DNA from 3 places in the Streptomyces polygonati genome. Region 3 is predicted to be linked to each of the others. Evidence: riboswitches for the same ligand, from Rfam matches in the RefSeq annotation. Region 3 holds a riboswitch; each other region holds the start of a gene.
What was found. Region 3 has a riboswitch for cyclic di-AMP ahead of ACFO3J_RS15525 (C40 family peptidase). Riboswitches for the same ligand answer to the same signal wherever they lie in the genome.
Positions count from the first base shown of each region.

Region 1 (9,605 bases), on a different contig from region 3:
CGTCCAGATAGGAGACCGCGATGGTGGCCGGCAGCGAGTGGGTGGCGTCGACGGTGAAGGTGACCGACAGGGTGCTGACGCTCTGGGCGCTGGCCCAGGTGACCGAGACCCAGTCGGCGGGACGGGCGCCGCTGAAGGCGGGCAGCAGCGCGGTCGCGCTCTTCTTGAACGCGTTGGACCAGCCGGTGGCGGGGTTGCCGTCCAGCATGGCGGCCGGCAGCGAGCTGGTGGCGCCGGAGTAACTGGCGTCGGCCAGCGGGTAGACCGGGGCGCCGGGGCCCGGGTCCGGTGCGAAGCGGGCCGGGGGCGTGGTGGCCACCGGGCCGGACGCGCGGGTGGTGCGGATCGAGGTGGAGCCGCTGTGCAGGCCGTGCGCGGTGGCGGTCACGGTCAGGTGGCCGGCGTCGGTGCCGGACCGGACGATGGCGAGCGCCTTGCCGTGGAAGGCGGTCCGGGTGGTGGCCTGATAGCGCTCGGCGCTCTCCTGCTGGCCGTTGTCGAGCCCGGCCAGCGAACCGCCGGTGGCCTTGAAGGTGATCAGGTGGTCCGCGCCGGGCACCACGACGCCGCGCGAGTCGATGACCTCGGCGGTGACGTAGACCAGCGAACTCCCGTCGGCCACCAGCGAATCGCGGTCGGGGGTGAGCCGGACGGCGTGCGGGTCGCCGGCCGTGCGCAGGATGTCGGTGGCGACCGTCTGCCCGTGCCGGCGGGCCACCGCCTTCAACTCACCGGTGGCGAAGGGCACTTTCCAGGTCAGGTGCAGCTTGCCCGCGCTGCCGTTCGGGCTGGTGTAACTGCCTTGGTAGGGACCGGTGGTGACCGTCTTGTCGTCGCCGGTGGCCTCGGTGGTCTCCAGATACGTCCGTCCGTCGACGGTCTTCTTGACGTCGAAGCTCCGCACACCCAGCGAGCGTCCGTTGAGGAACAGCTCCACCGTCTCCACGTTGGAGTAGGCCCACACCTCGACGGTGTCGCCCGACTTGTGGTCGGTCCAGTCCATCGGCAGCAGGTGGACCATCGGCTCGCTCGTCCACTGGCTGCGGAAGAGGTGGTACATGTCCTTCGGGAAGCCGGCCGTGTCGACCGCGCCGAAGAAGGACGCCTTCACCGGGAAGACGCCGTACGGGGTCGGCTCGCCGATGTAGTCGGTGCCCGACCACAGGAACTCCCCGGCGAAGAAGGCGCGGTCGCGGTCCTTCTTCAGGCCGTACTCGCCGCTCATCGTCCAGGACGCGAGGTTGTTGTCGAAGCTGGAGGCGGCCCGCTTGCCCCGGGTGTAGTTCTCACCGGTGTTGAGGTGCTCGGGCTCCTGGTACGTGCCGCGGGTCGAGGTCTCCGACGACGACTCGGACTCGAAGAGGAACAGGTGCGGATAGCGGGCGTGCAGGGCGTCCACCGAGGCCGCGGTGTTGTAGTTCAGGCCGAGGCCGTCGAGTTTGGCGAGCATCAGGTCGGCCGCCGAGCCGACCGTGGGCAGGCCGCGGTACTTGTCGGAGCCGATGACGATCGGCCGGCTGGTGTCCAGCGCGCGGATCGCGGTGATCAGCCCGTCGGCCATGGCGAGTCCGGCGGTGCTGGTCGAGTCGGGGATCTCGTTCCCGATCGACCACATCATCACCGCGGGCGAGTTGCGGTTGGCGCCCACCATCTCGGCTATGTCGGAGGCGCTGTTGGCGTCGAAGAACCGGCCGTAGTCGTAGGTGTTCTTGCCGTTGTGCCAGCAGTCGAAGGCCTCGACCATCATGACGATGCCGAGCTCCTCGCAGACCCGGACCATCTCGGGCGACGGCGGGTTGTGCGAGGTGCGGAAGGCGTTGACGCCCATGGACTTCATGATGGTCATCTGCCGCAGCACCGCGTCGTAGTTGATCGCGGAGCCGAGCGCGCCCTGGTCGTGGTGGAGGTCGACGCCCTGGATCTTGGCCCGCTCGCCGTTGACGAACAGCCCCTGGTCCGGGTCGATGCTGATGTACCGGAAACCGAAGCCGGTGCTGTACGTGTCCACCGTCCTGCCGTGCTGCTGGATCTCGGTGTCGAGGCGGTAGCGGTTCTCCGGGGTGTCGAACGACCACAGGCCCGGCCGGTCGACGCGCAGCTCGACCGTCACCTGCTGCGCGGTGGCGCCGGCCGGCAGGTCGAGCCGTGAACTCGACTGCGCCACGGCGCGGTTGTCCGCGTCGCGGACGGTGTTGAGCACGGTGACCGAGGTGGCGGCGGCGGATTCGTTGACGACGCCGATCTGCGCGTGCACGGTCCCGTAGCCGTGGCTGCTGCCCTTGGTCTTGCCCTTGCCGCTGCCGCTCCCGCCTCCGCCGATCGTGTCGGCGAGGCCGGGTGTGGTCACATACGTGCCCCAGCGCGCCACGTGCACCGGGTCGGTGATCACCAGGCGGGCGTGCCGGTAGACGCCGCTGCCCGAGTACCAGCGGCTGCTGGGCAGTTGGTTGCGGACCTCGACGGCGATGACATTGGCGGTGCGGCCGTCGGTGTGCAGCAGATCGGTGAGGTCGAAGGCGAACCCCGTGTAGCCGTAGGGGTGGTTACCGACCAGCGTGCCGTTGCAGTAGATGTACGAGTCCATGTAGACGCCGTCGAACTCGACCGAGACGCGGCGGCCGGCCACGGTGGGCGGCAGGGTGAAGGCCTTGCGGTACCAGCCCAGGCCGCCGGGCAGATAGCCGGTGCCGCCGGAGGTGCCGTTGGCGGTACTGGGCGTCTGCTCGATGCTCCAGTCGTGCGGGATCCGGACGGCCCGCCAGCGCGAGTCGTCGTAGCCGGGGTCGGCCGCGTCGGCGTACGCGCCGGTCGGGTCGGTGATCCCGGCCGGGTTGACGAGGGCGAAGCGCCAGTCGTCGGCGAGGTCGACGGTTCTGGGGATGGGAGTTTTTGTTGAGGTGGGTGATGTGGGCGACGACGAAGGCCCGGAGTGGGCGCTCGCGATTCCGCTGAGACCCGGAAGCGTGGGAACGGCGGTAGCCCCTGCGGCTCCTGCGATCAGGAACGACCTGCGGTTGACCGGCATGTGGGATCCCTCCTCTTTGAGGCATGCACCAGCTGGCGTCCCGATGAAGGACGCCATAAGTGACCAGCAATGAACAGAATCAACCAATGGCACACGGATTCTTGCAGGATCGCACTGCCGGAGGTCAAGGGTCGCGTCGCAGGTTTCGCGCCCCGAGCTGGGAGTTCCCCAGGGCGGTCGCGCCGTCGGACGCCTCCCCCGCCGCACCCGCCCATCGGCCCCCCGGCCCCGGCGCCGAGCCTGGCCCGCCCCATGTTGGATAAATCGGACGAATGGGGCATCGGAGAGTGGGCACCCGCACCTGAGGAACCGGTCAGGGACACCCGGCACCCGGAGCCGGCCCCGTAGGAGGCTGCACATCATGGACGCGCCCATCCTGGTCACCGGCGGCACCGGCCTGCTCGGGCGGCTGCTCGTACCGCGGCTGCTGGCCGCCGACCGCCGGGTGCGGGTGCTGAGCCGGCGCCCGCACGACGACGAGGACGGCGTCGAATACGTCCTCGGCGATCTGAGCACCGGCGGCACCCGGGTCGCCCAGGCGGTCGAGGGCGTCTCCGCGATCGTGCACCTGGCCAGCCGGAGCAAGGGGGACGCCGAGGCCACCCGCAATCTGGTGCGGGCCGCGGCGCGGGCCACCGGGGCCGGCGGGGCCCGTGACGAGCAGCCGGGCCCCGGCGGCACGGACCCGGCCGCGGGGCCGGCCGCGGGCCCGCCGCACCTCGTCTTCATCTCGGTGGTCGGCGCGGACACCGTCTCGCAGGCCTACATGCGGTCGAAGTACGACGCCGAGCGGGTGATCACCGACTCGGAGCTGCCGTGGACGATCATCCGCGTCACCCAGTTCTACGACCTGGTGCTGGACAGCCTGCGCACGGGTTCGCGCTCGCCGTTGCTGCCCATGCCCGCCGGTGTCCCGCTCCAGCCGGTGGACGCCGATGAGACCGCCGCCCGGCTGGTGGAACTCGCGCTCGGCGAGCCGGCCGGGCACGTACCGGACCTGGCCGGGCCGCAGCGGACGGACGCCGGCACGCTGACCCGCGCGTACCTGCGGGCGGCGGGGCGGCGGCGCCTGCTGCTGCCGGTCCCGCTGCCCGGGGTGCTGCCCGGCGCGCGGGCGATCAAGCGCGGGGCGCTGGCCCCGGCGCCGGGCGCGCCCTACACGGCTGGCTCGACGACCTGGGAGGAGTTCCTGAGCACGGCGGAACTGTGACGGCGGGCGCCCCGGCGGAGGCCCCCGACGCGGGGGCGGGCCGCCGGCCGGGGCCCGGCGAAGACCCGACCGAAGACCCGACCGAAAAGAGAGCACTCATGAGCGTGACCTCCCGAGCCGTCCAGGTGTCCGAGCCCGGCGGCGACCTCGTCCTCGGCGAGACGGAAATCCCCGAGCCCGGCTTCGGGGAGGTGCGGGTGGCCGTCGAGGCCTGCGGGATCTGCCACTCCGACGTCCCGATCATCGAGGGCTACCTCCCCGGCAGCAGCTTCCCGATGACACCCGGCCACGAGATCGCGGGCCGGGTCCAGGCGGTCGGCCCCGGGGTGACCGAGTGGACGGTCGGACAGCGGGTCGCCTCCGGCTACATCGCCGGTACCGACGGCACCTGCGAGGCATGCCGGGCCGGCGACGGCATCAACTGCCCCGAGGCCAAGATCCCCGGCGTCTCGTACCCCGGCGGCTTCGCCGACACGGTCGTCATCCCGGCCAACGGGCTGGCCCGCGTCCCGGACGAACTCCGCTCCGCCGACGCGGCCGCGCTGGCCTGCGCCGGACTCACCGCCTTCAACGCGCTCCGCAACAGCTCCGCCCGGCCCGGTGACACGATCGCCGTGATGGGCCTGGGCGGCGTGGGGCACCTGGGCGTCCAGGTCGCCTCGATGATGGGCTTCGACACCGTGGCGGTCGCCCGCGGCGGCGAGAAGGGCGACCTCGCCCGGGACCTGGGCGCCGACCACTACATCGACAGCATCAGGGAGGACGTCCCGAAGGCGTTGCGGGAACTCGGCGGCGCCAAGGTCGTCCTGGCCACCGTCACCGACGCCGAGGCGATGTCCTCGGCCGTCGACGGGCTCGGCCGCCGCGGTGAACTCGTCGTCATCGGTCTGCCCCAGGAAGAGCTGTCGCTCGGCGCGCTGCAACTGATCGTCGGCACCAAGAGGGTCTACGGGATCATCTCCGGCACTCCTCTCGACCGTGAGGAGGTCTTCGGCTTCGCGGTCCGGCAGGGCCTGCGGCCGATGATCGAGGAGGTTCCGCTGGAGGAGGCGGGCGCCGCCTACGCGAAGATGCTGTCGGGCCGGGCGCGCTTCCGGATGGTGCTGACGACCGGGACATGAGGACCCGTCAGGCGACTTGTCCGCCGGGCGTCCACACTCCCGCACCGCCAGGTGACGGTCATCCAGGCGGCCCTCGGGGATGGCCCGCGGCCGCCGCGGAACGTGTAGCGGACAGGCTTCCCCGCTGACCGCCGACCGAACGTCCAGCAGCTGAAATTGGGGATGCTTTGTCTCAGTCCCCTGGCATAGTCGCCGGTATGGAGACCGATCCCTTCTGGACTCTCATCGCCGACTGCAAACGCCAGGGGCTCAGCGGTGACAAGCGGGACGCGTGGCTCCGCGCCGTGCTCTGCCGGCTCTCGCCGCCGGAGCTCATACGCTTCCAGGCGTGCCTCGACCACCTCACCGGCGAGGCCTTCACCTGGAATCTGTGGGCGGCCGCCGACCGCATCCTCGGCGGCTGGTGCTCCGACGAGGCCTTCTGCTACTTCCAGCGCTGGATGGTGGGCCTCGGCCGCCCGGTCTTCGAGGCCGCCCTCACCGACGCCGACGTGCTCGCCTACGCCCCCGAGGTGCTGCGGCTGTCCGGCCGCCCCCGCGCCGCCTGGCCGGAGGACGCCTGGCCGCAGTGGGAATCCCTGGCGTATCTGGCCCGGGAGGCGTACGAGCAGGTGACCGGCGGCTCGGGCGGCGGCTCCTCCGCCTCCTCCGCCTCCTCCGGCGGCGCGGGCTCCGGGGGCGACTCCTTCGACGCCGCCACCCGCGCCCTGCTCGACTCCGTCACCCGCAACCGCCCCGGCATGACCCCCTCGGGCCGGCGCTGGTCGGTGCTGGACGAGCCCGAATCCGCGCGCCGCCTGCCCCGGCTCACCGCGATGTTCCCGCTGGGCGGCGCGGGCCCGGAGGATCAGACGCCGTTGACCAGGCGGAGGTAGCGGACCCAGTCCCAGTTGACGCCCGGGTCGGTGTGGTCGGTGCCCGGGACCTCGTAGTGCCCGATGATGTGGTCGCGGTCCTTGGGGATGCCGTACTTGTCGCACAGGGCGGCGGTCAGCCGGGCGGAGGCCCCGTAGAGGGCGGCGGTGAAGTAGGCCGGCTGGTCCACCCAGCCCTCGTGCTCGATGCCGATGCTGCGGGTGTTGTAGTCCCACTCGCCGGCGTGCCAGGCGATGTCGCGTTCGCGGACGCACTGGTCGATCGCGCCGTCGGCCGAGCGGACCACATAGTGGGCGGAGGCCGCGTGCGCGGGGTCCTGGAAGAGGCTGATGGTGTCGGCGAAGGTCTCCTGGGTCACATGGATCACCACCAGCTCGACCGGGTAGGTGGTGGGGCGGCTGGAGGCGCTGTAGTTGCCGCTGCTGGCGGGCGCCCAGGTGGCGGTGGGGTAGTCGACGGTCGTGGCGGCGGCCCGGCCCGCGCCGCCCCAGACCTCGGCGCCGAGGACCGCCCCGGCGGTGGCGCTCAGGGCGAGGCCGCCGCGCAGCAGCTGGCGGCGGGTGAGGGAGGGGTTCAGCGCGGCGGGGTTGTCGGCGCGGGCCTTGGCGGTGCGGCCGGGCGCGGTGCCGACGGTGGCCGCGCTCACGGTGTCCGGCCGGCTGGGGGCGGCGCGGTCGGAGGCGGGGCGGTCGTCGGCCCGGCGGCCGGTGGCGGGGAGGTCGGACAGGCCTCGTTCGTAGGGGAGTCGGGGAAGGCTGGGACGTACCATGGCGGGCTCCCGTGGGTGTCGTGAGGGGACGACTGCTTGAGCGGGTCCATGACAAGAACGTGCGGCGTGCCCGTGGTGGTGCCGGTGCCGGTGCCGGGGACTGGGATCACGGTCGCGGTCGGGGCCGCCGCGCGCGTTTCCGGTCGTACGCCCACCTGGTCCACGCCCTCCGCCGTATCGTTTCGTCGACGCCCGCTCACCGAACGTAGCCGACCGGTCCCGTTCGCATAACAACTGACACACGCTCACATCACCTCGTGAACACATCGGCTGACCGTTTTGCCCTCGCCCGGCAGGTGATGACCGATTGCTGACTCCCCCCAACTCTCCGATTCGGCTTGGAAAACCTGCCCGCCTCTATTAACGTTTGATAACGCAGCGCGGTTGTCACCACCGCCGTAAGAGGCGGCACCGTGCGCTTGCCGAATCCCGTCCGCGGGAACCGGGGACCCAACACCTGGGGTGAATCGGGCAGCCGTCAGGCCCGTAGGAGACCTTCCTGCTCCGAACCCGTCAGCTAACCCGGTAGGCGAGAGGGAAGGAAAGGAGTGCGCCCGCCGTGGCGTCGAACCAACCTGCCTACGCACCTGCCCGGCCGGAGACCGAACCCGCCCGGGAGTGGGACGAGTTCCCCGCCGCCGAGCCGGCCGCGCCCGAGCCCCGGCAGCTGCCGCAGCCGTTGCCGCTCCCGCAGCCCCTTCCGCTCCCCGCCTCCGCCCCGGCCCCGCTGCCCCGGCAGCGGACCCTGGCCCGCGGTTCCGCCGTCCTCGGCATGGCGGCGATGGCCGCCGTCGGAGCGAGCGGGGTGGCCGCGGCCGTCGCGGCGCCCGGCGTCCCGGCCGGACCCGCGCCCGTACCGGTGTCCGTACCGGATCTGCTGCCGGACGCGCTGACCGGCCCGTCGTCCGGCCAGGCGGCCCGGCCCGTGGCGGACGAGACGCAGGCATCCGCGCCGGGGCCGGCCGGTACGGCACGCCTCGCCGACCCCGGTGAGGCGCTGCGCGCCCGGATCGTCAGCCAGGCCACTCAGGCCCGTGAGGCCGCCGCCCGCGCCGAGCGCGAGGCCGCCGAGCGTGCCGCCGCCCTCCAGGCCGCCCGCGACGACGCGGCCCGCAAGGTACGCGAGCAGGCCGCCGCCGCGAAGGCCGCCGCCGAGGCGAAGGTGCGGGACGAGGCCGAGGCCGCCGCCCGCGCCGAGGCCGACCGCGTCACCCGCCTCGCGGCCTCCTACATCAAGCCGGTCGCCTCCTACACCCTCACCGCCGGCTACGGCGAGGCCGACCTGTGGGGCAATTCCCACGTCGGCCAGGACTTCGACGCCCCGACCGGCACCCCGGTCCATGCCGTCCACGGCGGTACGGTCACCTCGGCCGGCTGGGCGGGCGCGTACGGCTACCGGGTGGTGGTCGCGCTCCAGGACGGTACGGAGCTCTGGTACTGCCACCTCTCGACGATGGTCGTCAACTCGGGACCGGTCACCACCGGTGACACGATCGGCCGCGTCGGCGCGACCGGCAACGTCCCGGCGCCCCACCTCCACCTGGAGGTCCGTCCGGGCGGCGGCGACGCGGTGGACCCGGTAGCGTGGCTGGCCGGGCACGATGTCGAGGTCTGAGCGGCGGTTGCGGGTAACCTCGGGTAGTGCGGTGTCGCTGCGCGGGCGTCGAGCTGGTGCGGCTGGCGCGGCTGAAACGCTCGGCCCGAGCGGGGCCGGGCGCCTCGGGGTCCTGACCTCCCCGGCGGTCTGACCGCTTCTGACCTGCCGCTTCGGCGCTGGACCCGCCCCTCATACGCCGGCGGCCCTGGCTACTCCCCCCCAGCCAGGGCCGCCGGTCCTTTTCCGCTCCGGGCGGGGCGAACCCCGGGCGGGTGACGCCGCACGGCGTGCCGACCCCCGGGACGGCAGACTGAGGACGTACGGGTTCCTGCCGCCTTCAGGAGGTCCGCCATGGCCGCGCACGCGACCGGCTTCCGGGTCCGCCGCGCCTACGATCCGCCCGAGGCCGCCGACGGCCTGCGGGTGCTGGTCGACCGCCTCTGGCCGCGGGGCCTTTCCAAGGAGCGGGCCGAGGTGGCGCAGTGGCCGAAGGAGCTGACGCCTTCGCGTGAGCTGCGCTCCTGGTACCACGCCCACCTGGACCAGTACGAGGATTTCGAACGCCGCTTCCACGCGGAACTGCTGGCGGCCCCGGCCGCCGAGGAAGCCGCGACCTCGCTGCGCGCCCGCGCCCGGAAGGGCCGCGTCACCCTGCTGACAGCGGTGAAGGAACCGGACCACAGCCACTTGCCGGTGCTGCTGGACTACCTACGGAGGTAGGCCTCCCGCCTGGGGCGGGAGACGGCGGGCTTCGGTACGGGTCCGGCTGGCCCGGGCGCCCGTCCCTCCGGCGGCCGGGCGGCCGGGCGCGGGCGGGTCCCGCAGGTTCCCAGAGCAAGCGCACCCCGCAAGCGCAGCCCGCCTCGCCCTACGCCCTGCCGCGCTCCGCCACCGCCCAGGATGCCGCGGCCACGCCGCCCGCCACCGCGAACACCGCCGGCCACGCGCCGACCTTCTTCGCCAGCGGGTGGGACCCCGCGAAGGCGACGACATAGGCCCCGGTCAGC
Region 1 is NZ_JBHSBB010000029.1:47,456-57,060, forward strand. It holds gene ACFO3J_RS30190 (glycoside hydrolase family 2 TIM barrel-domain containing protein) at 1-3,025, opposite strand, end outside; gene ACFO3J_RS30195 (SDR family oxidoreductase) at 3,387-4,235, shown strand; gene ACFO3J_RS30200 (alcohol dehydrogenase catalytic domain-containing protein) at 4,334-5,356, shown strand; gene ACFO3J_RS30205 (DUF4240 domain-containing protein) at 5,554-6,231, shown strand; gene ACFO3J_RS30210 (N-acetylmuramoyl-L-alanine amidase) at 6,204-6,809, opposite strand; cyclic di-AMP (ydaO/yuaA leader) riboswitch at 7,412-7,548, shown strand; gene ACFO3J_RS30215 (M23 family metallopeptidase) at 7,561-8,616, shown strand; gene ACFO3J_RS30220 (DUF488 domain-containing protein) at 8,950-9,318, shown strand; gene ACFO3J_RS30225 (hypothetical protein) at 9,467-9,605, opposite strand, start outside.
Region 1: linked by a shared signal. The riboswitch ahead of ACFO3J_RS30215 (M23 family metallopeptidase) and the one ahead of ACFO3J_RS15525 (C40 family peptidase) in region 3 are both predicted to bind cyclic di-AMP.

Region 2 (9,605 bases), on a different contig from region 3:
GACGAGGAGCTGGCCCGGTTCGCCGAACACGGCCCCACGCCCGAGGAGATGGAGCGGGCGCAGGCCCAGCTGGAGCGGGAGTGGCTGGACCGGCTGGCCACGGTGAACGGCCGGGCCGACGAACTGTGCCGGTTCGCCGTCCTCTTCGGCGACCCGCAGCTCGCGCTGACCGCGGTGCAGCGGGTGCTGTCCGTCACCCCCGAAGAGGTCAAGGCGGTGGCCGCGGCCCGGCTGCGCCCCGACAACCGCGCGGTGCTGGTCTACGAACCCACCGGCGGCGACCAGGCCGAGGCCGGCGCCGAGGGCGCCGCGGGTGACGGCGCCACCGACGCCGCCGAAGGCACCGAGCAGGAAGAGAGCGAAGCGTGAGCGACACCGCGGCCGTCATGACGTTCCACCCGCAGCCGCAGCCCGGCGAGCCCAAGCCGTGGGCGTTCCCGGCGCCGGAGCGGTCCACCCTGGACAACGGGCTGACCCTGCTGACCAGTCACCGGCCCGGCCGCCGCGTCATCGCGGTCGAGGTGCTGCTGTCCGCGCCGCTGGCCGCCGAGCCGGCCGCCCTGGAGGGCGTGGCCACCATCATGGCCAGGGCGCTGTCCGAGGGCACCGACGAGCACAGCGCCGAGGAGTTCGCCGCCGAGCTGGAGCGCTGCGGCGCCAGCCTGTCGGCGCACGCCGACCACGCGGCCGTCCGGGTCTCCCTCGAAGTGCCCGCCTCCCGGCTGGACCGGGCGCTGGCCCTGCTCGCCGAGGCACTGCGCGCGCCCGCCTTCGCCGAGCCCGAGGTCAAGCGGCTGGTCGCCAACCGGCTGGACGAGATCCCGCACGAGCTGGCCAACCCGGCCCGCCGCGCCGCCATGGCGCTGTCCAAGGAGCTCTACCCGGCCTCCCTGCGCTTCTCCCGGCCGCGCCAGGGCACCGAGGAGACCGTCCGCGGCATCGACGCGGCCGCGGTGCGGGCCTTCTACCAGGCCCATGTCCGGCCGTCGACGACCACCGCCGTCGTGGTCGGCGACTTCACCGGTATCGACCTGCCGGCGCTGCTCACCGGGACCCTGGGCCGCTGGACCGGTGACCGGGCCGAGCCGCGGCCCCGTGCGGCGATCACCTCGGACGACACCGCCCGGGTGGTGATCGTCGACCGGCCCGGCGCGGTGCAGACGCAGCTGCTGATCGGACGGACCGGCCCGGACCGCCAGGACCCGGTGTGGGCGGCCCAGGTGCTCGGCACCTACTGCCTCGGCGGCACCCTGACCTCGCGTCTCGACCGGGTGCTGCGCGAGGAGAAGGGCTACACCTACGGGGTGCGGGCCTTCGCCCAGGTGCTGCTCAGCTCCGCGGACGGCACCGGCGCCGCGCTGCTGGCGATCAGCGGCTCGGTGGCCACCGAGGTCACCGGTCCCGCGCTGGCCGACGCCCGCCAGGTGATCCGCACCCTCGCCGAGGGCGGCCTCACCGAGGAGGAGCGCGACGTCGCCGTCCAGAATCTGGTCGGGGTCGCGCCGCTGCGCTACGAGACCGCCGCGGCGGTCGCGGACACCTTCGCCGACCAGGTCGAGCAGGAGCTGCCCGACGACTACCAGGCGCGGCTGTACGCGCGGCTGGCGGCCACCGGCACGGTCGAGGCGACCGCAGCGGTGGTCAACGCCTTCCCGCTGGACCGCATGGTGGTGGTCCTGGTCGGCGACGCCGCCGCGATCGCCGACCCGGTCCGCGAGCTGGGCATCGGCCCGGTGAGCATCGTCAGCTGAGCCGGCCGGCTCGTTCGCGTCCGGCCCGACGCCCGGAACCCCGGTGCCCCGATGGGGCACCGGGGTTCCGGGCGTTTTGGGCGCTCGCGGGCGGTGTGTGGCGTCCGCTACATATCAGCCGATCCGGTTGTCGTACGAGCAAGGGCCCGGCTAGCGTCAGCCGACATTGCCCGCAAAGGGCGAAGCGTCCGGTTTCGCCGGGCGCACCCGTACATCGCCGAGTCCCCCGCGAGGGGGAGCCGGGGACCCGCCCTCGCGCCGCCCGACCCGGCGGCGGAGGTTCTGTCCCATGGGGTGAATCGGGGCCACCCGCCCGCCCGGGCGGATGCCCCGTAGGAGACCTTCCTGCTCCGAACCCGTCAGCTAACCCGGTAGGCGAGAAGGAAGGAAAGGAGCGACGCCTCCTCATGGCGTTCCACGTTCTGCCCGCGCCCCGCGGGAAGCACCGCCGCGTCCGTTCCGGACGCACCGCCGCCACTCTGGCCGGCGTCGCCGTACTCACCACCGCCGGAGCCCTCGGCGCCTCCGCGATGGCCGCTCCGGGGCAGGCCCCGGCTGCCGCCGCGCAGCCCACCGCGCTCACCCAGGCCCTCGATGTGAACGCCTCCCTGGCGGACGCCCTGGCCGGCCAGGCCGACGCCCAGCACAAGGCCGCCGACCTCGCGAAGGCGAAGGCGGCCAAGGCGGCCGCGGCCGAGGCGAGGGCGGCAGCGCTGGCGAAGGCCAGGGCCGCCAAGGTTCGCGCGGTCGCGGCGGCGAAGGCCGAGGCCCGGGCCGCTGCCGCCGCGAAAGCCGCTGCCGCCAAAGCCGCCGCGAAGGCCGCCGCCGCGGCCACCCCGGTCACCCCGGTCGCCGAGAGCACCCCGAGCACCCCGAGCACCGCGACACCGGTCGCGATGTCCGTGGCCGCCGGCTCCGGCTACATGAAGCCGGTCGGCGACGCGGCCATCGGCACCGGCTACAAGGTCGCCGGTCCGATGTGGTCCAGCGGCTACCACACCGGCGTGGACTTCCTGGTCGACTCCGGCACCCCGGTGCACGCGGTCGCGGCCGGCACGGTGTTCTCCGCGGGCGCCGACGGCTCCTACGGCAACGACGTGATCATCCAGCACGCCGACGGCAAGTACACGCTGTACGCCCACCTCACCGAACCGCTGGTCTCGGCCGGACAGACGGTGACCGAGGGCCAGGAGATCGGCATCTCCGGCGCCACCGGCAACGTCACCGGCCCGCACATGCACTTCGAGGTGCGCACCACGCCCTACTACGGGTCCGACATCGACCCGGTGGCGTACCTGGCCTCGCACGGCGTCACCATCTGAACCGCCCGCACAGCGCCAGACCCGAAGGCCCCGGTTCCCCCCGCCGGGGCCTTCGTCCGTCCCCGCGCGTCCCCCGCCCGCCCGCCGAGCGGCCGGCGACCGGCGGACAGGCGTCCGAAAGCGCCCCACCTGTCCAAAAACAATCAAAGAATTCCGGGGGTACTTTCCCATTTACGGGTGTGCTGGAATAGAGTCCCGCACCATACGGGGACAGAAATGGAGTCGGCGATGCGGAGCCGGATGTGAGCGGGGCGGACGGCGCGGGACGGCGTATCTCGGCCCAGGTGGTGTGTACGGCCATCCGGGACGACATCGTCGGCGGTTTCTTCCCGCCGGGCAGCCGGCTGACCGAGGAACTGCTCGCGCAGCGGTACGGCGTCTCCCGGGTGCCGGTGCGCGAGGCGCTGCGCACCTTGGAGTCCGAGGGGTTCGTCCGTACCCGCAGGCACGCCGGGGCCTCGGTCGCCGAGCCCACCGAGCAGGAGGCGGCCGACCTGCTGGAGATACGCGGCCTGTTGGAGCCGATGGGCGCCGCCCGGGCGGCCCAGCGCCGCACCGAGGCGCATCTGAAGGTGCTGCGCGGCCTGGTGCGGCTCGGCCAGGAGCGGGCCGTACAGGGACAGTTGTCCGACCTGCCCTCCTTGGACGGCTGGTTCCACGAGACGCTCGCGCAGGCGTCCGGCAGTCCCACGCTGGCCGCGCTGCTCACCCAGCTCCGGCACAAGATCGCCTGGGTGTACGGCGACGGCGGCTCGACCCGGGCGGTGGACTCCTGGGAGGAGCACGCGGCGATCGTGGACGCGGTCGCCCGCGGGGACGCGGAGCGGGCCCGGCGGCTGTCCGCGGTCCATGTGGAGCGGGCCGCCGCGGTGAGGATTCTGAAACATCCCGTAAACGCGGTGCGCCGCCGCGCTTAACAATCGCACCGTATACAAGGTCATAGAATTGTTGACCCCGTAAAAGCGTTGCAGCGGGACCGGACTATCCATGGGGGATTGTCCGGTCCCGCTGAATTGCGTGGAGCGCGATAAGGCGGCGGCCTGAAAAAGAGCGCCGGGCAGGTGCCTCAGACGGTATCCGGCAGCTCTTCCAGGCCTTCGGTGACGAGCTTCGCCAGCCGGTCGAGCGCGGCGTCGGCGCCCTCGGCGGTGGAGGTGAGCACGACCTCGTCGCCGCCCCGTACGCCCAGGCCGAGCACGGCGAGCACCGAGGCCGCGTTGACCGCCTTGCCGTCCGGCTTCCCGATGGTGACCGGCACACCGGCGGCCATCGTCGCGCGGACGAAGATGGACGCCGGGCGGGCATGCAGGCCCTCCGGCCATCCGACGTTGACACGGCGCTCAGCCATGGTTCTGCCCTTCGGATCAGTAGCGGATCAGTACGGGTCGTGCCATCGGCACAGGTCATGCCGGTCGCCGGGACCGTCTCGCGCCGCCGGGCCCCTGCTCGGGCCCGGCGGCGCGCCGCCCCCAGACTGCCCCTTGTGCGTCGGCGGCGCGAGTGGGGCGCGCCCGCTTACCCTGGGCCCATGACGGAGCAGTCGGCCCACCCGTACCCGGTGCACTGGGAGGCCGACGTCGTGCTGCGCGACGGCGGCATCGCCCAGATCCGGCCGATCGGCCCGGACGACGCGGTCCGGCTGGTCGACTTCTACGAGAAGGTCTCCGACGAGTCCAAGTACTACCGCTTCTTCGCGCCCTACCCGAGGCTGTCCGACCGCGACGTGCACCGCTTCACGCACCACGACTACGTCGACCGGGTGGGCCTGGCGGCCACCGTGGGCGGCGAGTTCATCGCCACCGTGCGCTACGACCGCATCGGGCCGGACGGCGGCCCCGCCCCGGGCCCGGCCGGCACCCGCGCCGAGGTGGCCTTCCTGGTCCAGGACGCCCACCAGGGCCGCGGTGTCGCCTCCGCGCTGCTGGAGCACATCGCGGCCGTCGCGACCGAGCGCGGCATCCTGCACTTCACCGCCGAGGTGCTGCCCGCCAACCGCAAGATGGTCAAGGTCTTCACCGACGCCGGCTACACCCAGCAGCGCAGCATCGCCGACGGGGTCGTCCATCTCGACCTGGACCTGGAACCCACCGAGGAGTCGGTCCGGGTCATGCGGGCCCGCGAGCACCGCGCCGAGGCCCGTTCGATACAGCGCCTGCTGCGGCCCGCCTCGGTCGCGGTGATCGGCGCCGGGCGCCGGCCCGGCGGCGTCGGCCGTACGGTGCTGCGCAACATCGCGGCCGGCGGCTTCACCGGCCGTCTGTACGCGGTCAACCACTCCTTCCCCGAGGACTCCCACCCGGACGCCCCCGGCACCCGGCTGGACGGAGTGCCGGGGCACCGCTCGGTCCGCGCCATCGGCGAAGCGGTGGACCTCGCGATCGTCGCCGTGCCCGCCGACCGGGTGCCCGCGGCGGTCGCCGACTGCGGGGAGGCCGGGGTACGCGGCCTGGTGGTGGTCGCGGCCGGCTACTCCGAGACGGGTCCTGAGGGGCGGGAGCGGCAGCGCGAACTCGTCCGGCAGGCCCGCCGCCACGGCATGCGGGTGATCGGCCCCAACGCGCTGGGCGTCATCAACACCGCCGCCGACACCGCCCTCAACGCCTCGCTGTCGCCCGAGATGCCGCGCCGCGGCCGGCTCGGGCTGTTCACCCAGTCCGGCTCCATCGGCATCGCCCTGCTGTCCGGGCTGCACCGTCGCGGCGCCGGCCCCTCCTCCTTCGTCTCGGCCGGCAACCGCGCGGACGTCTCGGGGAACGACCTGCTGCAGTTCTGGCAGGACGACCCGGAGACCGACGCCGTGCTGATGTACCTGGAGTCCTTCGGCAACCCGCGCAAGTTCACCCGGCTCGCCCGCCGTACCGCCGCCGCCAAGCCGGTGGTGGTCGTCAAGGGCGCCCTGCACTCCGGCTCGGTGCCGGCCGGGCACTCCGTACCGGTCACCCGGATCCCCGACGCCACCGTGTCGGCGCTGTTCCGGCAGGCCGGGGTGATCAGGGTGGAGACCGTCACCGAACTGCTGGACGCCGGGCTGTTCCTGGCCCTCCAGCCGCTTCCCCGGGGCGACCGGGTCGCCATCCTCGGCAACTCCGAGTCGATCGGCCTGCTCACCTACGACGCCGCCCTCACCGCCGGGCTGCGGCCCGCCGTCCCGCTCGACCTGGGGACCGCGGCCGGTCCCCGCGACATGGCCGCCGCGCTCAGCGCCGCCCTGGCCGACCCGGGCAGCGACGCGGTCCTGGTCACCGTGATCCCGCGGGTCGGCTCGGAGACCGCGCCGGACGTACCGGGCGCCGTGCCGCTCGAAGCCTCCGGCGGCGAGGCGGACGACGACCCGGCGCTGGCCGGGGCGCTGCGCCGCGCGGCTCAGGGGGCGGCCAAGCCCGTGGCCGTCGTCCACCTGGCGCTGGACGCGCTGGGCGACCGGCTCTGCTCGCCCGACGGCCCCGGCGCCCCGATCCCCGCCTATCAGGCCCCCGACCGGGCGGTGCGCTCCCTCGCCGAGGCCGCCGCCTACGCCGCCTGGCGCGCGGACTCCGCCGAGCCCGGACACGTACCGGAGTTCGACGACATCCAGCAGGCGGCGGCGGCCGAGGACGTACGCGGCCTGCTCCCCGCCGACGCGGCCCCGCAGACCGAGACTCTGCTGTCCGACGAGCAGGCCGCCACCCTGCTCGGCCGCTACGGCGTCCGGGTGCGGCGCACGCTGCCCGCCCCCGACCCGGAGGCGGCGGCCGCCGCGGCCGGCCGGCTCGGCTACCCGGTGGCGCTCAAGACCACCGCTCCGCACCTGCGGCACCGCGCCGACCTCGGCTGCGTCCGGCTCGACCTGGCCGGTGAGAGCGATCTGCGCCGCGCCTTCGACGAGCTGACCGCCGGGCTCGGCGACGCCGCCGAACTGCTGCTCGTGGTCCAGGCGATGGCGCCGCGCGGGGTGGACACGGTGGTCCGCGCCGGAGTGGACCCGGCGGCCGGCGCGCTGCTCTCCTTCGGGCTGGCCGGAGCGCCGTCCGAGCTGCTGGGGGACATCGCGCACCGGCTGGTTCCGGCCACCGACCGGGACGTGGCCGGGCTGATCCGCTCGATCAGGGCCGCGCCTCTCCTCTTCGGCTGGCGCGGCGCGCAGCCGGTGGACACCGGAGCCCTGGAAGAACTCCTGCTGAGGGTGTCGATGCTCGCCGACGACCTGCCGGAGGTGGTCGCGGTGGACCTGGAGCCGGTGGTGGTCTCCGCGCACGGCCTGACCGTCCTGGGCGCCTCGGTCCGGCTGGCCAGACCGCCCGTCCGCACCGATCTGGGACCGCGCGCGCTGTCCTCGTTCTGAGCCGGCCGGGCCGGCCGGGCGGGGGCCCGCCCTTTTGCCGCAGGGGTCCTGCCGCCCGCCACGCCCGAACGAGCCGCCACCGCCGCCCACGCCCTTAGGATGGTTCGCATGGCGAAGACCGGTATCACGTCCCAGGGCCTGCGCACGGCGATCGAGCGCAGCGGCTACTACCCGACCCTGGTGGCCGAGGCCGTCGAGGCGGCGGTCGGCCGCGAGGCCGTCTCCTCCTTCATGGTCCACCAGGAGACCACGTTCGACGCGAACGAGGTCCGCCGGCACGTCACCGTGCTGGTGCTCACCGCCAGCCGGTTCCTGGTCAGCCACACCGACGAGCAGGCCGCCGACGACACCTCGCCGAGCCCGTACGCCACCACGTCCACCGAATCGGTGAAGATCGGCCGGATCTCCTCGGTCGTGGTCAGCCGGGTCGTCGCCAACCCGGAGTCGTACACGCCGGGCACGCTGCCGCGCGAAGTGGTGCTCACCATCGGCTGGGGCGCGGTGTCCCGGCTGGATCTGGAGCCCGCCGCCTGCGGCGACCCCAACTGCGAGGCCGACCACGGCTACACCGGCTCCTCCACCGCCGACGACCTGTCGCTGCGGGTGAGCGAGGCCGGCGACGGCCCGGACGCGGTCCGCCAGACGCTGGCCTTCGCCCAGGCGCTCTCCGAGGCGACAGCGGCCACCGACTGATGGTCCACCCGCTCGCCGACGCGTACGGTGCCGCGCCCCTCGACCCGCGCACCGCCCCCGCACCCGACTACGGCACCGGTGCGCTCTGCGACGTCATCCCCGCCGCCGTGGCCGGTTTCGCCGTCCCCGGCATGCCCGCCACCAGGCTGGAGCTCGCGCCCGCCGACCGGGTGTGCGTCTTCCTGGTGGACGGCCTCGGCTGGGAGCTGATCCAGCGCCATCCGGACGAGGCGCCGTATCTGACCTCGCTGCTGCCGACCTCCCGCGGCGGCACCGGCCGGCCGCTGACGGCTGGCTTCCCGGCCACCACCGCCACCTCGCTGGCCTCGGTCGGGACCGGCCTGCCGCCCGGCGCGCACGGCCTGACCGGCTACACCACGCTCAATCCGGACACCGGCCGGCTGATGAACCAGCTGCGCTGGCAGCCGTGGACCGCGCCCGACGTCTGGCAGCCGCACCCCACCGTCTTCGAGCTGGCCGAGGCCGCCGGGATCGCCACCTGCCAGGTGTCCTCGCCCACCTTCGCCAACACCCCGCTGACCAAGGTCGCGCTGTCCGGCGGCACCTTCCACGGCAGGCTGACCGGCGAGGAGCGGATGGATCTGGCCGCCGACCGGCTGGCCGCCGCCGACCGCTCGCTGGTCTACACGTACTACAGCGAACTGGACGCCATGGGCCACCGGCACGGCGTGGACTCCGACGCCTGGCGCGGCCAGCTGATGATGGTCGACCGGCTCGTCCAGCGGCTCGCCGGGCAACTGCCCGCCCGCAGCGCGCTCTACGTCACCGCCGACCACGGCATGATCGATGTCGCCTTCGACGAGGAGAGCCGGATCGACTTCGACGAGGACTGGGAACTGCGGGCCGGCGTCGCGGTGCTGGGCGGCGAGGGCCGGGCCCGGCACGTCTACGCGGTGCCCGGCGCCGCCGGCGACGTGCTGGCGGTGTGGAGCGAGGTGCTGGGGGACCGGATGTGGGTGGCGAGCCGCGACGAGGCGGTCGCGATGGGCTGGTTCGGACCGCGGCCCGAGCCCCGGGTGCTGGGCCGGATCGGGGACGTGGTGGCCGCGGCCCGCGACGACATGGCGATCGTGGCGTACCGCACCGAGCCGAGGGAGTCGAAGATGATCGGACTGCACGGCTCGATGGCCCCCGTCGAACAACTGGTCCCGCTGCTCGAAGTACGCTCCTGAGGCGGTCCAGCCCCCGTCCCGATCCCGTCAGCACCGCCCGCACCGCACCAGTGGCGCACCCGTCCCGAGCCATGCCGCCGCGTCCCGGCGGCCGCACCGCAGCATGCCGTCCACCGAAAGGCCGTCGCCCATCCCATGCCCGAGCTGGTCTTCTTTTCCGGAACGATGGACTGCGGCAAGAGCACGCTGGCCCTGCAGATCGTCCACAACCGCACCGCCCGCGGGCTCCAGTCGGTGATCTTCACCCGGGACGACCGGGCCGGTGAGGGCAAGCTCTCCTCGCGGCTCGGCCTGGTCACCGACGCGGTGGAGGTCGCCGACGGCG
Region 2 is NZ_JBHSBB010000019.1:212,059-221,663, reverse strand. It holds gene ACFO3J_RS26620 (M16 family metallopeptidase) at 1-369, shown strand, start outside; gene ACFO3J_RS26615 (M16 family metallopeptidase) at 387-1,751, shown strand; cyclic di-AMP (ydaO/yuaA leader) riboswitch at 1,957-2,143, shown strand; gene ACFO3J_RS26610 (M23 family metallopeptidase) at 2,159-3,073, shown strand; gene ACFO3J_RS26605 (GntR family transcriptional regulator) at 3,316-3,990, shown strand; gene ACFO3J_RS26600 (HPr family phosphocarrier protein) at 4,140-4,421, opposite strand; gene ACFO3J_RS26595 (bifunctional acetate--CoA ligase family protein/GNAT family N-acetyltransferase) at 4,602-7,394, shown strand; gene ACFO3J_RS26590 (DUF5998 family protein) at 7,503-8,087, shown strand; gene ACFO3J_RS26585 (alkaline phosphatase family protein) at 8,087-9,280, shown strand; gene ACFO3J_RS26580 (thymidine kinase) at 9,416-9,605, shown strand, end outside.
Region 2: linked by a shared signal. The riboswitch ahead of ACFO3J_RS26610 (M23 family metallopeptidase) and the one ahead of ACFO3J_RS15525 (C40 family peptidase) in region 3 are both predicted to bind cyclic di-AMP.

Region 3 (9,605 bases):
ATTAGGGCTGGTTGCTCCGCGTTCGTCCCTTCTCATGTGCGACATGACCAGGTACGTCGCCGGTCGGTGGTTGATCTGCGCGCCGGGACGCGTTCTGCTGGAGTGATGAACGGGTCCTGTTCGCCGCGTGGGTCGTAGCCGCGGCGGACAACGGAGGAGGATCCGGGCAGAGGTGGGCGCGCTCAGGGGGCGCGCCCACCCTTAGTTCACTTGCCCCCGCAGGGGTCTAGCTCGGCCGGGTCGCGCCCGCGAAGGGCATCTCGCTGATCGGGGCGATGCGGATCGGGGCTCCGGGGTGGGGGGCGTGGATCATCTGGCCGCCGCCGATGTAGAGGCCGACGTGGGAGATGCCGGCGTAGAAGAAGACCAGGTCGCCGGGGCGGAGTTGGGACTCCGGGACGCGGGTGCCGGCGTTGATCTGGGTGTACGTGGTGCGGGGGAGGGAGACGCCCGCGGCTCGCCAGGCGGCCTGGGTGAGGCCGGAGCAGTCGTACGAGCCGGGGCCGGTGGCGCCCCAGACGTAGGGGAGGCCGAGCGCGCGATAGGCGAAGGCGACGGCCGCGGCGGCGCGGGAGGAAGGGGCCGCCAGGGAGTTCGGCGCCGGGCTCAGCGAAGGGCTCAGCGGGAGGCGGGTGGTCGCCCGGGAGGAGAGGGCGGCCGGGACGGCGTTGGGGGACGCGGGCGCGCCGACGTCCGCGGCGTTGAACGCGGCCCGCTGCTCAGCGGTGAGTTGGGCCAGCAGCGCCCGCGCCCGGCTCAACTTCGCCTGTACGTCGCGCTTACGGGCGGCCAGCCGGTCCTGGGCGGTGCGCAGGGCGGCGAGTTTGCCGTTCGCCTGCTCGCGGGTGATGGCGATGCTCCGCCGTTCGATGGTGATCCGCTCCAGGGCGGCGGCCTGGCGGACGCCCAACCGGCTGGCCAGACCGACGCGTTGGAGGTACGTGTCCGGTGTCGAGTTCAGCGCGAGTTGGAGCGTGGGGTCGAGCGATCCGGCGCGGTACTGGGCCGCTGCCAGCGAACCGACCGCGTCCCGGGCGGTGTTGAGCCGGACGGTCTTGCGGGCCAGTTCGCCTTGGAGTTCGGCGACGGCGGCCCGGGCGGCGTCCGCCTGCTCCTTCGCGCCGTCGTACTTCTCGGTGGCCTGCTCGGCCTGCCGGTAGAGCACCTCGACCTGCGCCTGGACCTGCTGCGGGGTGAGGCGGGGTTCCGCCTGGCCGGGCTCCGCGAAGAGGGTGACCGAGGCGGCCGAGGCGAGGGCGAGCGTGCATGCCGCGCGGGACATCGTTGAGCGGGTGGATCGGGGTGCGCCGGCGGTGCGGGGGGCGGTGGGGGTGCCGGTGGTGCGGGCCGTGCCTAAGTGCGGGTCGCGACTGTGTGAGGCCATGGAGGCCGCCACTCCTTCCGGGGAGCCGTCCGGGGGGTCCGGCCGGTCCGGAACGGAACCGACCGGCGGCCCGGCGGCGTCTGCACGGGGGGAACAGACACCGCCGGACCTTCGGCGCGGGCGGCCGGGCCGTCGCTCTCACGAGGCCAGTGGGGTCGGCCACCCGCGAGGCGACGCTAAACCCCGTCCGGGGGCGTAGCGGGCGGATCGACCGGGACTGCCCTCTTTCGTCCGCTGCCGACCACAAACGACCGCTGTTCGACGGGTGATCCGCCCGTAAACGAAGCCGCCCTGACCGATGCGTCGGTCAGGGCGGTCGGTCCGGCGGGTGCCTGCTAAGCAGGTCGTCCGGAAGGTCCTACGCGATGCGGCGGGCGGCCGCGAACGGCATCCAGCTCATCGGGGCGATCTCCACCACCGCGCCGGTGTGCGGCGCGTGCACGACTTCACCGTTGCCGAGGTAGATGCCCACGTGGCTGATGCCGGAGTAGAAGAAGACCAGGTCGCCGGGGCGCAGATTGGACTCGGAGACGGCCGTGCCGTCCGTGACCTGGTCCCAGGTGGTGCGGCCGATGGTGATGCCGGCCGCGCGGTAGGCGGCCTGGGTCAGGCCCGAGCAGTCGTACGCGTTGGGCCCGGTGCCACCGGACACATACGGCTTGCCGCGCTGGGCCAGCGCGAACTGGAGGGCCGCCGCCGCGCGCCCGGAGGCGGGGCCGCTGTAGCTCGCGGCGGAAGCCGACGAGGAGGAAGAGGACGACGAGGACGACGACGAGGAAGAAGAGGTCGAGGTGTACGACACCTTGGACTTCGGCGGCGTGCTCAGCGCGGCGAGCCTGGCGCGTTCCTGGGCGTTGAGGCTGTTGAGCAGCTTCTGCGCGGCGGCCAGCTTCGCGGAGACGTTCTTCTTCTGCGCCGCCAGCTTGCCCTGCGCCTCGGTCAGCGCCTTGAGGCTGCTGGTGGCCTGGGCCCGCTGGATGGACGCCTGTTCCTGCTGGACCTGGAAGGTCTTCAGCGCGGTCGCCTGCGTCTGCGACAGCCGGGACATCATGTGCGTCTGCTGGAGGAACGTCTCGGGGTCCGGCGACAGCAGCAGCTGCGTGGTCGCGTCCATGCCGCCGTCGCGGTACTGGGCGGTGGCGAACTGCCCCAGGACGCGCCGCGTCTCGTTCATCGTCTGCGTTTTCCGCGCGACCTGCTGCAGCAGCTGATTGGCCTTGGCCCGCTGCGTGTCGGTCTTCTCCTTGGCCTGGTCGTACTGCTGGGTCGCCACCTCGGCCTGCTCGTTGAGGGTGTCGACCTGCTTCTTGACCTCGCTGATGGTGGGCTTGGCCGGCGCCGGGGCGGCGCTCGCGCTCTCACTCAGCAGGGTGACGGACGCCAGGGCCGCTGCGGTGACTCCCACCGCGGCGCGCGGGCCTGCGGTGGCGAGTATGTGGGTACGCGGCTTGCGGTGCGACGCCAAGGAGGCGACTCCTTCCGTGGGCCGCCGACCGGGTTAGCTGACGGGTTCGGGCGGAAAGGTCGCCCTACGGTTCCGACGCCTCGCGGCGTCCGTTCCGATTCACCCCGGATCACTGGGTGGGTCCCCGGCTCCGGCCGAGGCCGGATTGAGCGGAGGCGACCTGCTGCCGGTACGGGCACCGGCGGGGAATCAAGCCACCTAGCGGGCTACCGTAGTCAACTTCTGGCAGTCTTGGGAAGTTTGGATCGCAATGTGACTGAAATCGCTTTGTGATCTCAAGGGTTCTGTTGGATTCTGCGGGGTTGCGGCGGCCCGCGCGGGCCGGGCCGGGGGATCAATACGGGCGTACAGCCCCGTAGAAGGGCATTTCGGTGATGGGAGCTATCTTGACCACCGTGCCCGTGTGCGGGGCGTGGATCATGTTGCCGCCGCCGATGTAGAGCCCGACGTGGCTGACGTCGCTGTAGAAGAAGATCAGGTCGCCCGGCTGGAGGTCCGCCTCCGACACGCGGGTGCCGACGTCCACCTGGTCGTAGGTGGTACGCGGCAAGGTGATCCCGGCCGCCTTGTACGCCGCCTGCGTGAGGCCCGAGCAGTCGAAGGAGTCCGGCCCGGTCGCGCCCCACACGTACGGCTTGCCGATCTGGGCGCGCGCGAAGGCGATGGCCTGGTCGGCGATCGAGGCGTTGGCGGGGGCGGGGGTGACGGGCGCGTCGGTGCCCTTCGTACCGCCCGCCGCCTTCGCCGTCTGCGCGGCCTTCTCCTGCGCGGCCTTCTCGGCCGCCGCGATCTTGTCGGCCTTCGCCTTGGCCGCCGCCTCCTGCTGGGCCTGGATCTTCGCCAGCTGCGCCTTCTGCTCGGCGGTGAGGGTGTTCAGCAGGTGCTGGGCCTGGCTCAGCTTGCTCTGCACGTCCGCCTTGGCGGTCCGCAGCTGGGCCTGCTGGGTGGTGAGCGTGGCCAGGCTCCTGGCCGCCTCGATCCGCTGCTTGGTGGCGGCGGCCTGCTGCACCCGGAAGGTCGTCACCGCCGCGTCCTGCCGCTGGGCCAGCACCCCGGTCAGGTGCACCTGGTCCAGCACCGCCTGCGGGTCGGGCGCCATCAGATAGCGGGTGGTCGTGGTGTCCCCGCCCGCCCGGTACTGCGCGGCGGCGTACTCCCCGAGCACCCGGCGGGACTCGTTCAGCTGCTGCGTCTTCTTGGCGGCCTCGGTGAGCAGCTTGTTGACCGCGACGTTCTGCCGGTCGGTCTTCTCCTTGGTGCCGTCGTACTTCTGGGTGGCGGCGTCGACCTGGTGCAGCAGGGTGTTCACCTGGGCCTGCACATCGGCGATCGATGGCTTGGCCGGCTTGGGAGGGGCGGGCGTCGCGCTCGCGCTCTCCGTCAGCAGGGTCACGGTGGCCAGCGCCGCCGTCGTCAGCCCCACGGCCGCGCGGGGGCCGGGGGCACTGAGTATCGCGGTACGGGCCTTACGGTGCGTCGCCATGGCGGGCGGACTCCTTCCGGGGCGCTCTGCCTGGTGCGGCACCGTAGCCAAAGCGCGGGGCTGCTGGGAAGGGGTGTGTCCGATAGGCCCGATACCTTTTCGTAATGTTTTGCCGGAGGGCCCGTGGCGTCACGGAGCGTGGCATCGGGATTACGGGGACGCGGGCGGGTTCGGGGGACGGGCCGGGCTTCACGGGACGGGAGTGATCGCCTGCCCGGTCGGCCGGGCTCGGGCGAACCGGGGGAAGAGTGTCGGTGCGGGCGCCTAGACTCGTTAGGCGATGAGCAGCCTCTTTGACGACAGTTTCCTTGCCGGTCTCGACGCCGTCCACGGCCCGGGTGATTCCGGGGCGCCCGAGCCGCCGGAGCCGGAGGACGAACCCGGTGGGGGCCCCGCCGAGGACGTACCGCACGATCTCTTCGGCGACCGCTTCGACGGACCGCCGCCGCGTGACGCGCACTACCGCGACGGTGCCGCGCGCCCTGCCACCGACCCCGCGCAGCTGCTGGTGGGACTCAATGAGCAGCAGCGCGCCGCTGTCGAGCACGCGGGCGGGCCGCTGCTCATCGTGGCCGGCGCCGGCTCCGGCAAGACCCGGGTGCTGACCCACCGGATCGCCTATCTGCTGGGCGCCCGGCAGGTCCACCCCGGCTCGATCCTGGCGATCACCTTCACCAACAAGGCCGCCGGCGAGATGAAGGAACGCGTCGAGGAGCTCGTCGGCCCGCGCGCCAACGCCATGTGGGTGTCCACCTTCCACAGCGCCTGCGTCCGCATCCTGCGCCGAGAGTCCAAGTCGCTCGGCTTCACCTCGTCCTTCTCGATCTACGACGCGGCCGACTCCAAGCGGCTGATGTCGCTGGTCTGCCGGGATCTGGACCTCGACCCCAAGCAGTTCCCGCCGAAGGCGTTCAGCGCGCAGGTCTCCAACCTCAAGAACGAGCTGATCGACGAGGAGACCTTCGCCGCCCAGGCCGAGAACCTGTTCGAGAAGAAGATCGCCGAGGCCTACGCGCTCTACCAGGCCCGGCTGCGCGAGGCCAACGCGCTGGACTTCGACGACATCATCATGACCACCGTCCACCTGCTCCAGGCGTTCCCCGACGTCGCCGACCACTACCGGCGGCGCTTCCGCCATGTGCTGGTCGACGAGTATCAGGACACCAACCACGCGCAGTACACGCTGGTGCGCGAGCTGGTCGGCACGGGCGAAGCCCGGGACGGCGCGGCGGAGGCCGGCGCGGTCCCGGTCGCCGAGCTGTGCGTGGTCGGCGACGCCGACCAGTCGATCTACGCCTTCCGCGGCGCGACGATCCGCAACATCCTCCAGTTCGAGGAGGACTACCCGCAGGCCCGCACCATCCTGCTGGAGCAGAACTACCGCTCCACCCAGACGATCCTGTCCGCCGCCAACGCCGTCATCGAGCGCAACGCGAGCCGGCGCGCGAAGAACCTGTGGACCGAGTCCGGCGACGGCCCCGTCATCGTCGGCTACGCGGCCGACCAGGAGCACGACGAGGCGCAGTACGTCGCCGACGAGATCGACCGGCTGACCGACTCCGGTGACGCCCGCCCCGGCGACGTCGCCGTCTTCTACCGCACCAACGCGCAGTCCCGGGTCTTCGAAGAGGTCTTCATCCGGGTCGGCCTGCCGTACAAGGTCGTCGGTGGCGTCCGCTTCTACGAGCGCCGCGAAGTCCGCGACGTGCTGGCGTACCTGCGGGTGCTGTCCAACCCCGAGGACGCCGTGCCACTGCGCCGCGTCCTCAACGTGCCCAAGCGCGGCATCGGCGAGCGGGCCGAGGCGATGATCGACGCGCTGGCGCTGCGGGAGCGGATCTCCTTCCCCCAGGCGCTGCGCCGGGTCGACGACGCCTACGGCATGGCGGCCCGCTCGGCCAACGCGGTCAAGCGGTTCAACACCCTGATGGACGAGCTGCGCACGATCGTGGAGTCGGGCGCCGGCCCCGCCGTCGTCCTGGAAGCGGTGCTGGAACGCACGGGCTATCTGGCCGAGTTGCAGGCGTCCACCGACCCGCAGGACGAGACCCGGGTGGAGAACCTCCAGGAACTCGCCTCGGTGGCCCTGGAGTTCGAGCAGGACCGCGGCGAGGGCGAGCCGGGCACGCTGTCGGAGTTCCTGGAGCGGGTCGCGCTGGTCGCCGACTCCGACCAGATCCCCGACGACGACACCGAGTCCGGCGGCGTCATCACCCTGATGACCCTGCACACCGCCAAGGGCCTTGAGTTCCCGGTGGTGTTCCTCACCGGCATGGAGGACGGCGTCTTCCCGCACATGCGCGCGCTCGGCGAGGTCAAGGAGCTGGAGGAGGAGCGGCGGCTGGCCTATGTCGGCATCACCCGTGCGCGTGAACGCCTCTACCTCACCCGCTCGATGATGCGCAGCGCCTGGGGGCAGCCGGCCTACAACCCGCCGTCGCGCTTCCTGGAGGAGATCCCGGACGCGCTGATCGAGTGGAAGCGGACGGGTGGGTCGCCGGGCGCCGGCTCGGGCGCGGTGTCGAAGGCGGCGGCGTCCCTGTCCTCCTCCCTCTCCGCCCGCAGCGGCACCGGCGGCTTCGCCACCCGCCGCACGGGCGGCGACCGCCCGGTGATCTCCCTCGCGGTCGGCGACCGCGTCACCCACGACCAGTTCGGCCTCGGCACGGTGGTGGCTGTCGCCGGCCGCCCGGGTGACGAGAAGGCGACGATCGATTTCGGGGACGACCGGCCGAAGCAGTTGCTTCTGCGCTACGCGCCGGTCCAGAAGCTTTAGCTTCTGGGACAGGTGCGTCAGCGCCGTTCGGATGCCCGTTCCTTTTCGGCTGCCGCGCCGTCGTGGCTGGTCGCGCAGTTCCCCGCGCCCCTTTCGGGGCAGGTCTACCGCCCGGGAGGAAGCACGGTACCCAGGGGCGCGGGGAACTGCGCGACCAGCCGGGTGCGGGCGGGAGGTCCGAGGGCGGCGGGGAGGGGCTCCCCGGGCGGTGGCGTGCCCCATAGGGGCGCGGGGAACTGCGCGACGACAAGCCCCGGACCGCGGGAGGTCCGGGAGCCGGCGGGGAGGGGCAGCCCGGGCGGTCCCGGTTCGCCCCCGCGAGGCTCAGCGGGGGTCGAGGCCGTGCGCCAGCAACCAGGGCAAGGGGTCGATGGGGGCCCCGCCGTCCGGGCGGACCTCGAAGTGGAGGTGCGGCCCCGTGGTGTTGCCGGTGTTGCCCGAGTAGGCGATGACCTCGCCCGCCTTCACCTTCCCGGAGCGGATCTTCGTACTGCTCAGGTGGCAGTACCAGGTCTCCGTACCGTCAGCGGCGGTGACTATGGCCATGTTGCCGTAGGAACTGTTCCACTGGGTGCGGACCGTGCCGTCGGTCGCCGCCATCACCGGGGTGCCGACCTGCACCGGGAAGTCGATCCCGGTGTGCAGCGCCATCCAGTTGACGCCGGCCTGCCCGAAGTACGCGCTCAGCCCCTTCTGCGTCACGGGGAGCAGGAACTTCGGCCGCAGCGCTTCCTTGCGGGCCGCCGCCACCTGCGCGGCCTTCTTCGCCGCCTCCTGGCGGTCCTTCAGGTCGATGCGCTCCTGGGTGCGGCTGGCGCGGTCCGCGAAGTCGGTTGCGTCCCGGCTCACCCCGGCGAGCTGCCGGTCCAACTGGGTGGTGGGCGCCGGAGTGTTCACCGCGCCCTCCTTCTGGCCGTCCGCCTGCGCCTTGGGCGCGTCCTGGGCCATGCCGACCCCGGCCACCGCCGCCGCGCCGACCGCCGCCACGCCCATCACGGCGACCGACGGCACCGCCACGGTCAGCAGCGCGGAACGCTTCGCGGGCTTGCGGCGCCGGCTGCGCGCCACGGGCTCGCCGTCACCGTAACCATCGGCCGCGTAGTCGTGCCGCTCCGGTTCGGTGTCGCGCACGGTGGCGAACTCGGCGGTGAACATCTCGACGTCGTCGATGAGTTGGTCCGCGAGGTCGCGTACCGGGTGCGAGTGGGGCTCGGGCTCGGGTTGCGGCATCGGCTCGGGCTGGTGGGCTGGCGCGGCTTCGTCGGGAGCGGGCTGGTAGCCGTAGTCCGGCCGGACCTGCTCGTAGACCCCGGTGTCACCGCTCGCGTCGTAGCCGTACCCGTAGCCGTAGGCCGGATAGGCGCCGGAGTCCCAGTCGGCCTGCGGCTGGACCTGCTGCGGCTGCGGGTCCTGCCAGAGCGCGCTGGTGTCGTACGTGCCGGTGTCGTAGTACGTGCCCGCGCCGGTGCCGGCCGTGGTGGGCGCGGCCCCGTCGCCGTACGCGTAGGGGTCGTAGGCGGCGTAGGTGCCCGTCTGGTCGTAACCCGTGTCGTAACCCGTATAGCCGTAAGTGGTGTTGTCGCCGTAGCCGTAGACCTGCTGGGCTTGGTACTGGGGCTGGGCCTGCGGCTGCTGGGACGGTTCGTACGTCTCGTGCGTCTCGTACCGCTGGTCGTGCTGGGCCTGCTGCGGGATGTACCCGTAGGTGCCGGTCGCGTCATCGGCGAAGGCGGTGCCGACGGTCTGGTAGGCGCCTGTGGAATAAGCGTCGTACCCGTAAGCGTCGTAGTCGGGGGTGTACCCCGGCAGGGGACTTTCGGTCACCGCTTGCTTCTCTTTCGCCTCGACAGCAGGAGAATTAGCGGCGACTGTAGCCGTCGTTACCCGGCGGCGACAATCTCCGGCCGAAACCCGACGCCCACCTTGCCCCGTTTTCGGGTGATATTCGGCCGTTATGAATCTGTTAAGCGGCGTCCATCGCGCCCGGCGACGGCCCCGGTTCGGACAGCTCCCGGCGGATTTCGGCGGCCACGGCACCGTGGACCGGTAGGGACAAATGTCCGATACCACTCACCTTGATGTTCCTGGTCCGCAGATCCCCGTGCTCGATCCTGGCCGCCTCCACCGGGATCATCAACTGGTCCAGATCGCTCCAGAAGGCCACGAACCGTGTCCGGCACCCCTCGGCGGGTGCGGCCAGCTCGGCCAGCAGTTCGGAACCCGGCCGCATCTGCCGCGTCAGCGGGTGCGGGCTGAGCGCCGGCACCGCCCTCGTCCCGGAGTGCGGGGTGCCCAGCGTGACCAGTGTCCGCACCCGTGCGTCGCCGCCCAGGCACTGCGCGTAGTAACGGGCCACCAGCCCGCCGAGGCTGTGTGCCACGATGTCCACCCGGCGCTGCCCCGACTGCGCGCAGATCTGCTCGACGTGCGGGCCGAGGGCTTCGGCGGCGGCGCGTATGTCGGTGGTCAGCGGCGAGTAGTTCAGCGCCTGGACGCA
Region 3 is NZ_JBHSBB010000010.1:639,275-648,879, reverse strand. It holds gene ACFO3J_RS15530 (C40 family peptidase) at 227-1,282, opposite strand; gene ACFO3J_RS15525 (C40 family peptidase) at 1,743-2,849, opposite strand; cyclic di-AMP (ydaO/yuaA leader) riboswitch at 2,857-3,011, opposite strand; gene ACFO3J_RS15520 (C40 family peptidase) at 3,184-4,332, opposite strand; gene pcrA (DNA helicase PcrA) at 4,613-7,108, shown strand; gene ACFO3J_RS15510 (M23 family metallopeptidase) at 7,433-8,932, opposite strand; gene ACFO3J_RS15505 (esterase/lipase family protein) at 9,072-9,605, opposite strand, start outside.